Regions from separate parts of the Variovorax sp. 22077 genome, predicted to be linked through region 2. Evidence: predicted binding sites of a transcription regulator. Region 2 holds the regulator's gene; the other holds the start of a gene.
What was found. The regulator sigma-54, encoded in region 2, starts transcription at its own class of promoters, with help from an activator protein. The targets are predictions, from matches to a motif close to TGGCANGNAANCTGCTTT.

Region 1 (5,223 bases), on a different contig from region 2:
CGCTGCGCGACTGCGCGAGCGCGTCGGCCAGCGCTTCCTTGCCGACACCGACGGCGCTGGTGGCCGTGTAGGCGCTTATCTGAAGAGGAGAGATTCTGGACGGCACGATCTTGTAGGGGTGTTGGGCTGTCGGTCGGCGCGCGGCGTACGGCAGGGGCGCGACGGGAAGGAAAGGATATTGAAAGAAACGAATGTATACCGGTACAGCCTAACAGCAGCGCGGCCGGCGCGGCGTCGGCCGTTTCCTATACGGCCGGGCGCTATCGGCGCTCCTGGGGGCTTGCCGTCGCCGTCAGCCGCGAGGCCAGCGCCACCAGAACCAGCACCGGCGCGCCCAGCAGGGCGGTGCCGACAAAGAAGCTGCTGTAGCCGTAGGCGTCCACGAAGGCGCCCGAGTAGCCGGCCAGGAACTTCGGCAGCAGCAGCATCAGCGAGCTGAACAGGGCGTACTGCGTGGCGGAGTAGCTGATGTTGGTGAGGCTCGACAGGTAGGCGATGAAGGCCGCCGAGGCGATGCCGCCGGCCAGGTTGTCGGCCGAAACCACCGCGATCAGCGCCGTCAGGTCGTGCCCGCGCGTGGCCAGCCAGGCGAAGAGCAGGTTGCTGGCCGCGCTGAGCACGGCGCCCATCATCAGCACGCGCATCACGCCCAGGCGCATCGACAGCACGCCGCCGACGAAGGCGCCCACCAGCGTCATGATCACGCCGTAGATCTTGCTGACGGAGGCCACCTCGTCCTTGGTGAAGCCCATGTCCACGTAGAACGGGTTGGCCATGATGCCCATCACCACGTCGCTGATGCGGTAGATGGCGATCAGCGAGAGGATCAGCACGGCCTGCCACTTGTAGCGGCGGATGAAATCGGCAAAGGGCTCGACCAGCACGTTGCGCAGCCACTCGGCGGCGCTGCGGGCCTTGGGCGGCGCGCCGGGCACCGGCTCGGGCGACAGCAGTACCGTGACCACGCCGACGGCCATCGAGGCGGCCATGACCAGGTAGGCCGTCTTCCAGGCGCCGTTCTGGTAGGCCGCGGCACCCGTGGCTGCCGCCGCTGCTGCAGCGGGCGCCACCTCGGCCCAGGCCGCGACCCACAGCACGCCGGCGCCGGCCCAGATCATCGCGAGCCGGTAGCCCGTCTGGTAGGCGGCGGCCAGCGCGGCCTGCTTGCGCGGCTCGGCCGATTCGATGCGGAAGGCGTCCAGCGCGATGTCCTGAGTGGCAGAGCCGAAGGCCACCAGCAGCGCGCACCAGACCAGCGGCGTGAGCCCGTGGCGCGGGTCGTTGACCGCCATGCCCGCCAGCCCCGCGACGACCATGCACTGCGCCAGCAGCAGCCAGCCGCGGCGGCGCCCCAGCAAGGTGGTCAGCGGCGGCAGCGGCATCCGGTCGACCAGCGGCGCCCAGACCCACTTGAAGCCGTAGGCGAGCCCGACCCAGCTCAGGTAGCCGATGGTGGTGCGGTCGATGCCCGCCTCGCGCAGGCGAAAGCTCAGCGTGCCCAGCACCAGCAGCAGCGGCAGCCCGGCCGAGAAGCCCAGCGCCAGCATGCGCAGGGTGGCGGGTTCCAGGTAGACCTTCAGCGCGTCGCGCCAGGGCGGTGAGGGGGGCGTGGGGGTTTCTGCGGGCGAGGCGGACATGTGCCCCGGATTGTCCATGAGCGACGGCCCGGGTTCCCGGGGTTCTTGTCTTCATTTGTTCCTATCATCCCGCTCCTATGTGCACACGATGCGATCGCCCCTTTTCCGCCGTTCCCGTTCCCTCCGTGGCTTCCGCGTGGAATCCGCGGCGCGCCTTCCTGCTGGCGGCGGCCGGGGCGGTGCTCGCGAAGCCCGCCCTCGCGCAGGTCGACGTGGGCAAGGCCTCGGTGGCGCGCAACATCGTGCCGGTCGAGCAGGTCGAGACGGCCGGCGTGCAGCAGTACGGCCAGCTGCTCGCGCAGGCCCGCGCCAAGGGGGCGCTCGCGGGCGACGGCAATCCGCAGCTGCAGCGCCTGCGGGCCGTCGCCGCGCGGCTCATCCCGTTCGCGACGCCGTGGAACGCACGCGCGCGCGACTGGAAGTGGGAGGTCAACCTGATCGGCAGCAAGCAGATCAACGCCTTCTGCATGCCCGGCGGCAAGATCGCCTTCTTCACCGGCATCCTCGATCAGCTCAAGCTCACCGACGACGAGGTCGCGATGGTGATGGGCCACGAGATGGCCCACGCCCTGCGCGAGCACGCACGCGCCCGCCTGGCCAAGAGCGCGGGCACGGGCGCGGCGCTCTCGATCGGTGCGCAGCTGCTCGGATGGGGGCAGGTGGGCGACCTGGCAGCGCGCGCCGGCACGCAGCTGCTCACGCTCAAGTTCAGCCGCAGCGACGAGACCGAGGCCGACCTCGTGGGACTCGAACTCGCGGCGCGCGCGGGCTACGACCCGAAGGCATCGGTGTCGCTGTGGCAGAAGATGGCCACGGCGTCGAAGAACCAGGGCGGCCTGAGCTTCCTGTCGACGCACCCCAGCGGGCCGGATCGCATCGCGAAGCTCGAGGCGAACCTGCCCAAGGTCGAGAAGCTCTACCGCGACGCTAGGAAGAGCTGAGCTTCCTGCTCCCTCTCCCCTGGGGGGAGGGCCGGGGTGAGGGTGACGGCCTCCAGATAGAAGCCGCGCTTCATTCTGCGCATCTGCCCTCGCCCCAACCCTCTCTCCACGGGGAGAGGGAGCCAATCCGAACACGTTCCTCATCCGCGCCCTCCCGGCTTTTGCGCTGGCATGCCGCTTGCATCTCAACTTGTACACATGTTTGGATGCCTGAAGATGGTGCACGAAGAAAACCCGAAAAGCGGAACGCCAGACGCCGCCTGGATCGCCAGGTTCGCCTCGCCCCTGGCGCACACGCACGCCGCGGTGGCGCTGGATTTCGCCCTGCCGCTCGCCGGGCTGCGCTTCGCGGTCAAGGACAACATCGACGTGGCCGGCGTGCCCACCACCGCCGCCTGCCCGGCCTTCGAGCGCCTGCCCGAAGTGCATGCGGGCGCGGTGCAGCGCCTGCTCGAAGCCGGTGCATCGCTGGCCGGCAAGACCAATCTCGACCAGTTCGCCTGCGGACTGAACGGCACTCGCTCTCCCTATGGCGAGGTGCCCAACGCCTTCGACGCGCGCTACGTGTCGGGCGGCTCCAGTTCGGGATCGGCCTACGTCGTGGCCACGGGCGAGGTCGACTTCGCCTTGGGCACCGACACCGCCGGCTCGGGCCGCGTGCCGGCCGGGCTCAACAACATCGTCGGCCTCAAGCCCTCGCGCGGGCTGCTGAGCGCCTTCGGCGTGGTGCCCGCTGCACAGAGCGCCGACTGCGTCTCCATCTTCGCGCGCACCGTCGCCACCGCGGTCGACGTGCTGCTCGCAGCCGCGGGCCACGACGCGCGCGATCCGTATTCGAGAGACATCGACCTGCGCCGCGAGCCGCTGCCCGCGCGCTTCCGCTTCGGCGTGCCCGACCGGCTGAGCTTCTTCGGCGACGCCGCCGCCGAGCAGGCCTTCGGCGATGCGGTCGCGCGGCTGCTCGCGATGGGCGGCACGCCCGTCACCATCGCCTATGCGCCGCTCGCGGAAGCCGCCGGGATGCTCTACGAGAGCGCCCTGGTCGCCGAGCGCTACGCCGCGGTGCGCGAGTTCTTCGACGCGCACGCCGACGACGTCGTCGAGCCCGTGCGCGGCATCCTCGCGAGCGGCCGCCAGTACGACGCCGCCGACGTGTTCGAGGCCCAGGCGCGGCTGCGCGCCATCGCGCAGAAGGTCGAGCCGATGTGGCGCGACATCGACCTGCTGCTCGTGCCCACCGCGCCCACGCACTACACGCGCGAGCAGATGCGCGCCGATCCGGTCGCGCTCAACCGCAACCTCGGCGCCTACACCAACTTCGTCAACCTGCTCGACTACGCAGCGCTCTCGGTGCCCAGCAGCCTGCGCGCGGACGGCCTGCCCTTCGGCATCACGCTGATCGGCCCCTGCGGCAGCGACCTCGCGCTGGCCGAGCTGGGCCAGCGCTTTCACCATGCCACCGGCCTTGCGCAAGGCGCGACAGGCCAGCCTCTGCCGTCGCCGCGCGCCATTCCGGGGCTCGCGGCGCCGGACGCCGGCATCTTGCCGATCGCCGTCGTCGGCGCGCATCTCTCGGGCATGCCGCTCAACAGCCAGCTGACCGAGCGCGGCGCCACGTTGATGCGCGCCACCACCACCACGCCGGCCTACAGGCTCCACGCGCTGCCGGGCACCGTGCCGCCCAAGCCCGGACTGCGGCGCGTGGCCGAAGGCGATGAAGGCGCCGCCATCGCGCTGGAGGTGTGGGCCGTGCCGCTCGCGCAGGTCGGCAGCTTCCTCGCGCTCATCCCGCCACCGCTGGGCCTCGGCAGCGTCGAGCTGGCCGACGGCAGCTGGGTGAAGGGATTCATCTGCGAAGGCCGTGCGCTGGCCGGCGCGCAGGACGTGACCCATCACGGCGGCTGGCGCGCCTACGTCGCGAGCCGCGCCACCCCGAGTTCCAACTGATCAGAGGAGTTCCGATGAGCATCCAACAAAACTCTCCCGCCGCACGCCAGCGACGCCAGCTGCTGCAGGCCGGTGCTGCGGGCCTGGCCGTGCTGGCGGCACCCGCCATCGTGCGCGCGCAGGGCGCGACTGCGAAGCTGCGCATCGGCTTCTGGCCCGTGGCCGCCGGCCTGCCGTTCTTCGCGGCGGTCGACAAGGGCTACTTCAAGGAAGCAGGCCTCGATGTGGAGCCGCTGAAGTTCGCCGGTGCGCAGCAGGTGATGGAAGGCATGCTCGCCGGCCGCTGCGACGGCAGCGCCAACGGCACCGGCTCGGCCAACCTCGCCATCGGCGAGATCGCACAGCCCGGCCTGTTCAAGATCTTCTGCACCAATCCGAGCAACGCGAAGTACGTGCTCGACGAATTCATCGTCGCCAAGGACAGCCCCGTCAAGAGCGTGGCCGAGCTGGCCGGCAAGAAGGTCGCGTCGGGCCCCGGCATCCAGAACGTCACCCTGTGCAAGACCATGCTGGAGCGCGCGGGCGCCAAGGGCGCGACCGTGAGCGAGCTGCCCATCGGCCAGCACGTGGCCGCGCTGGTCGCGGGCCAGGTCGACGCCTGCTACACGCTGGAGCCCACCGGCACCGTGGGCCGCATGAACGGCACCACGCGCGTCGTCGAGGCCGGCGTGGTCGCCAAATACATCCTCGGCGACCCG
Region 2 (5,223 bases):
GGCGCGCTGATCGTCTACGACCAGAGCAACGACACCTACACCGTCAACGGCTCGACCGTGCCGCCGAACACCGCCGTCAACGCCTCGGCCCCTGGCGGCCGCGTCCGGACCATCCTCACTCCCAAGGCCGCCACCGCGCCGGCCCCGGGCGCTCCGGCTCCGGCCGGCGGTGCCAAGGCCCCTGCGCCGGCGCCCACCCCGGCTCCCGGCGCCGGCCTGCGCCCGAGCACCACGCTCAGTGACCAGGGAGACACGCGCAAGTGATCGAATCCGCAGGAACCCAGGACGCCAGCGGCACACCGGGCAGCCGCTTGGTCGCGCGCGGCCTGAAGAAGAGCTACGGCAGCCGCACCGTCGTGAAGGACGTCTCGCTCGACGTGCAGAAGGGCGAAGTCGTCGGGCTGCTCGGGCCGAATGGCGCGGGCAAGACCACCTCGTTCTACATGATCGTGGGGTTGGTGCGCGCCGACGCCGGCGACATCTCCATCGACGGCGAGCCGATCGCGCACATGCCGATCCACCGCCGCGCCCGCATGGGGCTGAGCTACCTGCCGCAGGAAGCCTCGATCTTCCGCAAGCTCACGGTCGAGGAGAACGTGCGCGCCGTGCTCGAGCTCCAGAGCGAGCCCGACGCGAAAGGCAGGCTGGTTCCCCTGTCGAAGGAGCACATCGAGGAGCGCCTGACCGACCTGCTGGTCGACCTGCGCGTCGACCATCTGCGCGATTCGCCCGCGATGGCGCTGTCGGGCGGCGAGCGCCGCCGCGTCGAGATCGCGCGCGCCCTGGCCACGCAGCCGCGCTTCATTCTTCTGGACGAGCCCTTCGCCGGCATCGACCCGATCGCGGTGATCGAGATCCAGCGCATCATCAGCTTCCTGAAGGAGCGCGGCATCGGCGTGCTCATCACCGACCACAACGTGCGCGAGACGCTGGGCATCTGCGACCACGCTTTCATCATCAGCGACGGGCACGTGCTGGCACAAGGCACGCCTTCGGAGATCGTCGACAACGCCGAGGTACGCAGGGTGTACCTGGGCGAGCACTTCCGGATGTGATCATGTTGCGAGGGTCAACGGCAAGCGTGATCGCCATGCGCGTGGAGCCCCTTCGCGAGGGCTGGTGTGCACGGCCGCCCGAAGCGGCCGGTCCGCTCCCGGCAGGGAGCTGGCGTGGCGCGCGGCGTGCTGCCTCGGGGGGAGCCGTCTTCTCATGAAGCAGGGGTTGTCCCTTCGCGTTTCGCAGCACCTGGCGCTCACGCCGCAGCTGCAGCAGTCGATCAGGCTGCTCCAACTCTCCACGCTCGAGCTGAGCCAGGAAGTGGAGCAGATGCTCGACGAGAACCCGTTCCTGGAGCGCACCGCCGAGGAGGCCGTGCGCGAGGAATTCGGGCTCGACACCGCCGACGCGCCGGTCCCTCGCGATGACGGCGGCGATGGCAACGACGGCGAGGGCGACTTCGCCCCCTCGGCCGCGAGCAGCAGCAGCGCGACTTCTTCCACGGAAGGCACGGCAGTCGCCGACGCCGACGGCCCCGCCGCCGAGATCGCCGAGCGCGAGCCCGACTGGGAAGGCGACGGCACCGTCGACATGGCGCCCGACGACAGCGAATGGGGCAGCGACGCGCCCGCGCGCCAGAACAACGCCGGCGACGACGAGCGCGCCGATGCCACCGAGCTCGCGCGCAGCCAGGAGTCGCTGCAGTCCTTTCTGCACCGCCAGGCACTGAGCCTGCGGCTCAACGAGAGCGACAGCGCCGCGCTGCGCTTCCTCATCGAGTCGCTCAACGAGGATGGCTACCTCGAAGACTCGCTGCCCGCGCTGGCCTCGGGCCTGGCGGGTGACGACAACGACGAATTCGACGACCTCGTGCACCACTTCCAGGTGGCGCTGGGCCTGCTGCAGAGCCTGGAGCCCGCCGGCGTCGGCGCGCGCGACCTCGGCGAATGCCTGAGCATCCAGCTGCGCGCCATGGCGAGCGACGACGAGACCGAGGAAGAGGAACTGGTCCGCAAGACGGCGCTGGCCATCTGCAAGCAGCCCATGGAGCTGCTCGCGCGCCGCGACTTCAAGCGTCTGGCCACGCTCACCCGCAGCAGCGAGGAGCTGGTGCGCTCGGCGCTGCAGGTCATCGCGCGGCTGGAGCCCAAGCCGGGCCGGCGCTTCGTCGACGTGGAGCGCAACGTCATCGTGCCCGACGTGATCGTCACCAAGACCGGCCGCGGCACCAACGTGAAGTTCCGCGTGATGCTCAACCCCGACGTGATGCCGCGCCTGCGCGTGCACGACATCTATGCCGGCGCGCTGAAGTCGCACAAGGGCGAGGGCAGCCAGGCGCTGTCGCAGCGGTTGCAGGAGGCGCGCTGGTTCATCAAGAACATCCAGCAGCGCTTCGACACCATCCTGCGCGTGAGCAACGCCATCGTCGAGCGGCAGAAGAGCTACTTCGTGCACGGCGAGCTCGCCATGCGCCCGCTGGTGCTGCGCGAGATCGCCGACGAGCTGGGCCTGCACGAATCGACCATCTCGCGCGTGACCACCGCCAAGTACATGGCCACGCCCTTCGGCACGGTCGAGCTCAAGTACTTCTTCGGCTCGGCGCTGGGCACCGAGACCGGAGGCAACGCGTCGAGCACCGCGGTGCGCGCGCTCATCAAGCAGTTCGTCGGCTCCGAGAGCGTGAAGAAGCCGCTGTCGGACAGCCAGATCTCCGAGATGCTGAAGGAGCAGGGCATCGAGTGCGCGCGCCGCACCGTCGCCAAGTACCGCGAGGCGCTGCGCATCGCGCCCGCCAACCTGCGCAAAGCCTTGTAACTGGCACACCCCCAGGCTATGCGCACTTCGTGTCGCTTCGCCAACCCCCTTGCAGGGGGCAACACCTGCGGACCGGCGGAGCCGGTTCCGCGGTGTTCCTGGAATGGGCTTGCGTGGCGTTGGACGGTGGCTGCGGTGTTCGCCCTGCTCGTGCTGCTTGTCACGGGCTGCGCCACGCTGCCCGACGAGGCCCCGCGCCCGCCCACCAAGACCATCGCCGTCTCGGCCGACACGGCGCTCGGCAGGATCGCGCTGGCCTCCCAGCCCGACCCCGACCTGAGCGGCTTCCGCCTGATGCCCGGCGGCGACTTCGCCTTCGACACCCGCATCCAGCTCGCGCGCCGCGCGCAGCGCACGCTGGACGTGCAGTACTACCAGATCGAGAACGACGAGACCGGCCGCTACCTGCTGCGCACCCTGCGCGACGCCGCCCAGCGCGGGGTGCGCGTGCGGCTCTTGATGGACGACCTCTATACCTCCGGCGAGGACGAGCTGCTGCTGGGCCTGGCCGCCACGCCCAACGTGGAGCTGCGCCTGTTCAACCCCTTCCCGGCAGGCCGCGGCAGCCTGCTGAAGCGCTTCACCGCCTCGCTCTTCGACTTCAGCCGCGTCAACCGCCGCATGCACAACAAGCTGTTCATCGCCGATGGCGCGATGGCGGTGGCGGGCGGGCGCAACATCGGCAACCAGTACTTCAGGCGCACCTCGGGCGAGAACTTCATCGACCTCGACACCTTCGTCACCGGCGCGCTGGTCCCGCGCCTTGGCAGCCTGTTCGACCAGTACTGGAACAGCGTCTACGTGCGGCCGATCCAGTCGGTCGTGGGCAGCAGCCTCTCGCGCGAGGAGCTGCAGCAGCGCTTCGAGCTCGCCACCGGCCCCGAGACCACGCCCCCGCCGCCCAAGCCCGCGCCCAACGACCTGCTGGGCTACAGCCCGATGGCCGAGGACCTGGACGCCGGCAAGCTCGGCCTGATCTGGACCACCGCCGAAGCCTATGCCGATTCGCCCGAGCGCGTGATCGGCAAGACCGCCTCGTATGGCGGCGTGCCGCTGCTGGACGTCGACAGCGTGCGCTACAACGTGGTCGAGCAGATGCGGCGCGCGCGTTCGGAAGTGACGATCGTCTCGCCCTACCTGATCCCCGGCGCCTCGGGGCTGGAGGTGATGCGCGAGATCCGAGGGCGCAACGTGAAGATCAGCGTGGTCACCAACTCGCTCGCCGCCACCGACGAGCCGCTGGTGCACACCGCCTACCGCCGCTACCGGCCCGACATGCTCAAGCTGGGCGCCGACCTCTACGAACTGAGCACCAACCGCACCCGCAGCAGCGTGAGGCTGGGCCTCTTCGGCACCTCGGTGGGCAGGCTGCATGCCAAGTCGGCGGTGATCGACCGGCGCATTCTGTTCGTCGGCTCGATGAACTTCGACCCGCGCTCGGAAACGCACAACACCGAGATCGGCCTTTTCATCCGCAGCCCCGAGATGGCCCAGCAGGCGCTGAAGCTCATCGACGTGCTCAAGCAGCAGGGCGCCTATAGGCTGCGCTTCGCCGAGGGCAGCAACGAGTCGCGCATCGAATGGGTCAGCGACGATGCCGGCAGGCTCACGGTGCTGACCGAGGAGCCCGATTCCCGCTTCTGGGACCGGACCATGCTCGAGATACTGGCCCCGCTGACGCCGGAGAGCCTCCTGTAGCCGCGCAGCCTCAGGTGCCGCGCACGGCCGACCACACGAGCCGCAGGCCCAGCAGTCCCATCACGCCGCCTGCCGCCCGGTCGATCCAGACCTTGTAGCGCAGGTAGGCCGAACGCGGCGCCGCCGACGAGAGCGCCAGCGCCACGATCGAGTACCAGCCCGTCTCGATGCAGAAGATGACCGCCGGCACGGCGAGCGCCAGCACCAGCGGCACCTCGCGCGGCAGGAAGGCCGCGAAGATGCTCGCGTAGACCACGGCCGTCTTCGGGTTGCTCACCTGCGTGGCCAGGCCCAGCAGGAAGGTGCGCCTGCCGCGTCCCTGCAGGCGCTGCGCCGGATCGCCGGCCTCCTGCGCCACGGCCAGCGGCTGCCGCGCGCCGCGCCAGATGCGCACGCCCAGGTACACGAGGTACGCCCCGCCGAGCCCCTTGATCGCCAGGTAGAGCGCCGGCACCGCGAGGAACGCCGCCTGCAGCCCCGCCAGCGCCGCGATCGCGAACACCAGCCCGCCCGCGCCCATGCCGAGCGCGGCGGCGAGGCCGTCGGCGCGCGAGGTCACCGCGGTGCGTGCCACCATCACGAAGCTGGGGCCCGGGCTCATCGCGCCCACGGTCATGGCGCCGGCGATGCCGAGCAGGGCGAGGGTGGTGTCGATCATGGCCGTGTCTCCTTCTTTTCGTTCTGCTTCTTCGTACGGCGCGAGGCCGTCACTGC

Region 1: a site for sigma-54 is predicted at 2,746-2,763, ahead of atzF (allophanate hydrolase). Genes of this name have one in related genera too.

What each region holds. Positions count from the first base shown of each region.
Region 1 covers NZ_JBQEQC010000011.1:164,916-170,138, forward strand. Annotated here, with positions in the region: gene ACTJLF_RS17725 (beta-ketoacyl-[acyl-carrier-protein] synthase family protein) at 1-106, opposite strand, end outside; gene ACTJLF_RS17730 (AmpG family muropeptide MFS transporter) at 261-1,655, opposite strand; gene ACTJLF_RS17735 (M48 family metallopeptidase) at 1,715-2,578, shown strand; gene atzF (allophanate hydrolase) at 2,795-4,525, shown strand; gene ACTJLF_RS17745 (ABC transporter substrate-binding protein) at 4,540-5,223, shown strand, end outside.
Region 2 covers NZ_JBQEQC010000009.1:63,780-69,002, reverse strand. Annotated here, with positions in the region: gene lptA (lipopolysaccharide transport periplasmic protein LptA) at 1-264, shown strand, start outside; gene lptB (LPS export ABC transporter ATP-binding protein) at 261-1,055, shown strand; gene rpoN (RNA polymerase factor sigma-54) at 1,210-2,811, shown strand; gene ACTJLF_RS14890 (phospholipase D family protein) at 2,947-4,509, shown strand; gene ACTJLF_RS14885 (LysE family translocator) at 4,520-5,167, opposite strand; gene ACTJLF_RS14880 (YceI family protein) at 5,217-5,223, opposite strand, start outside.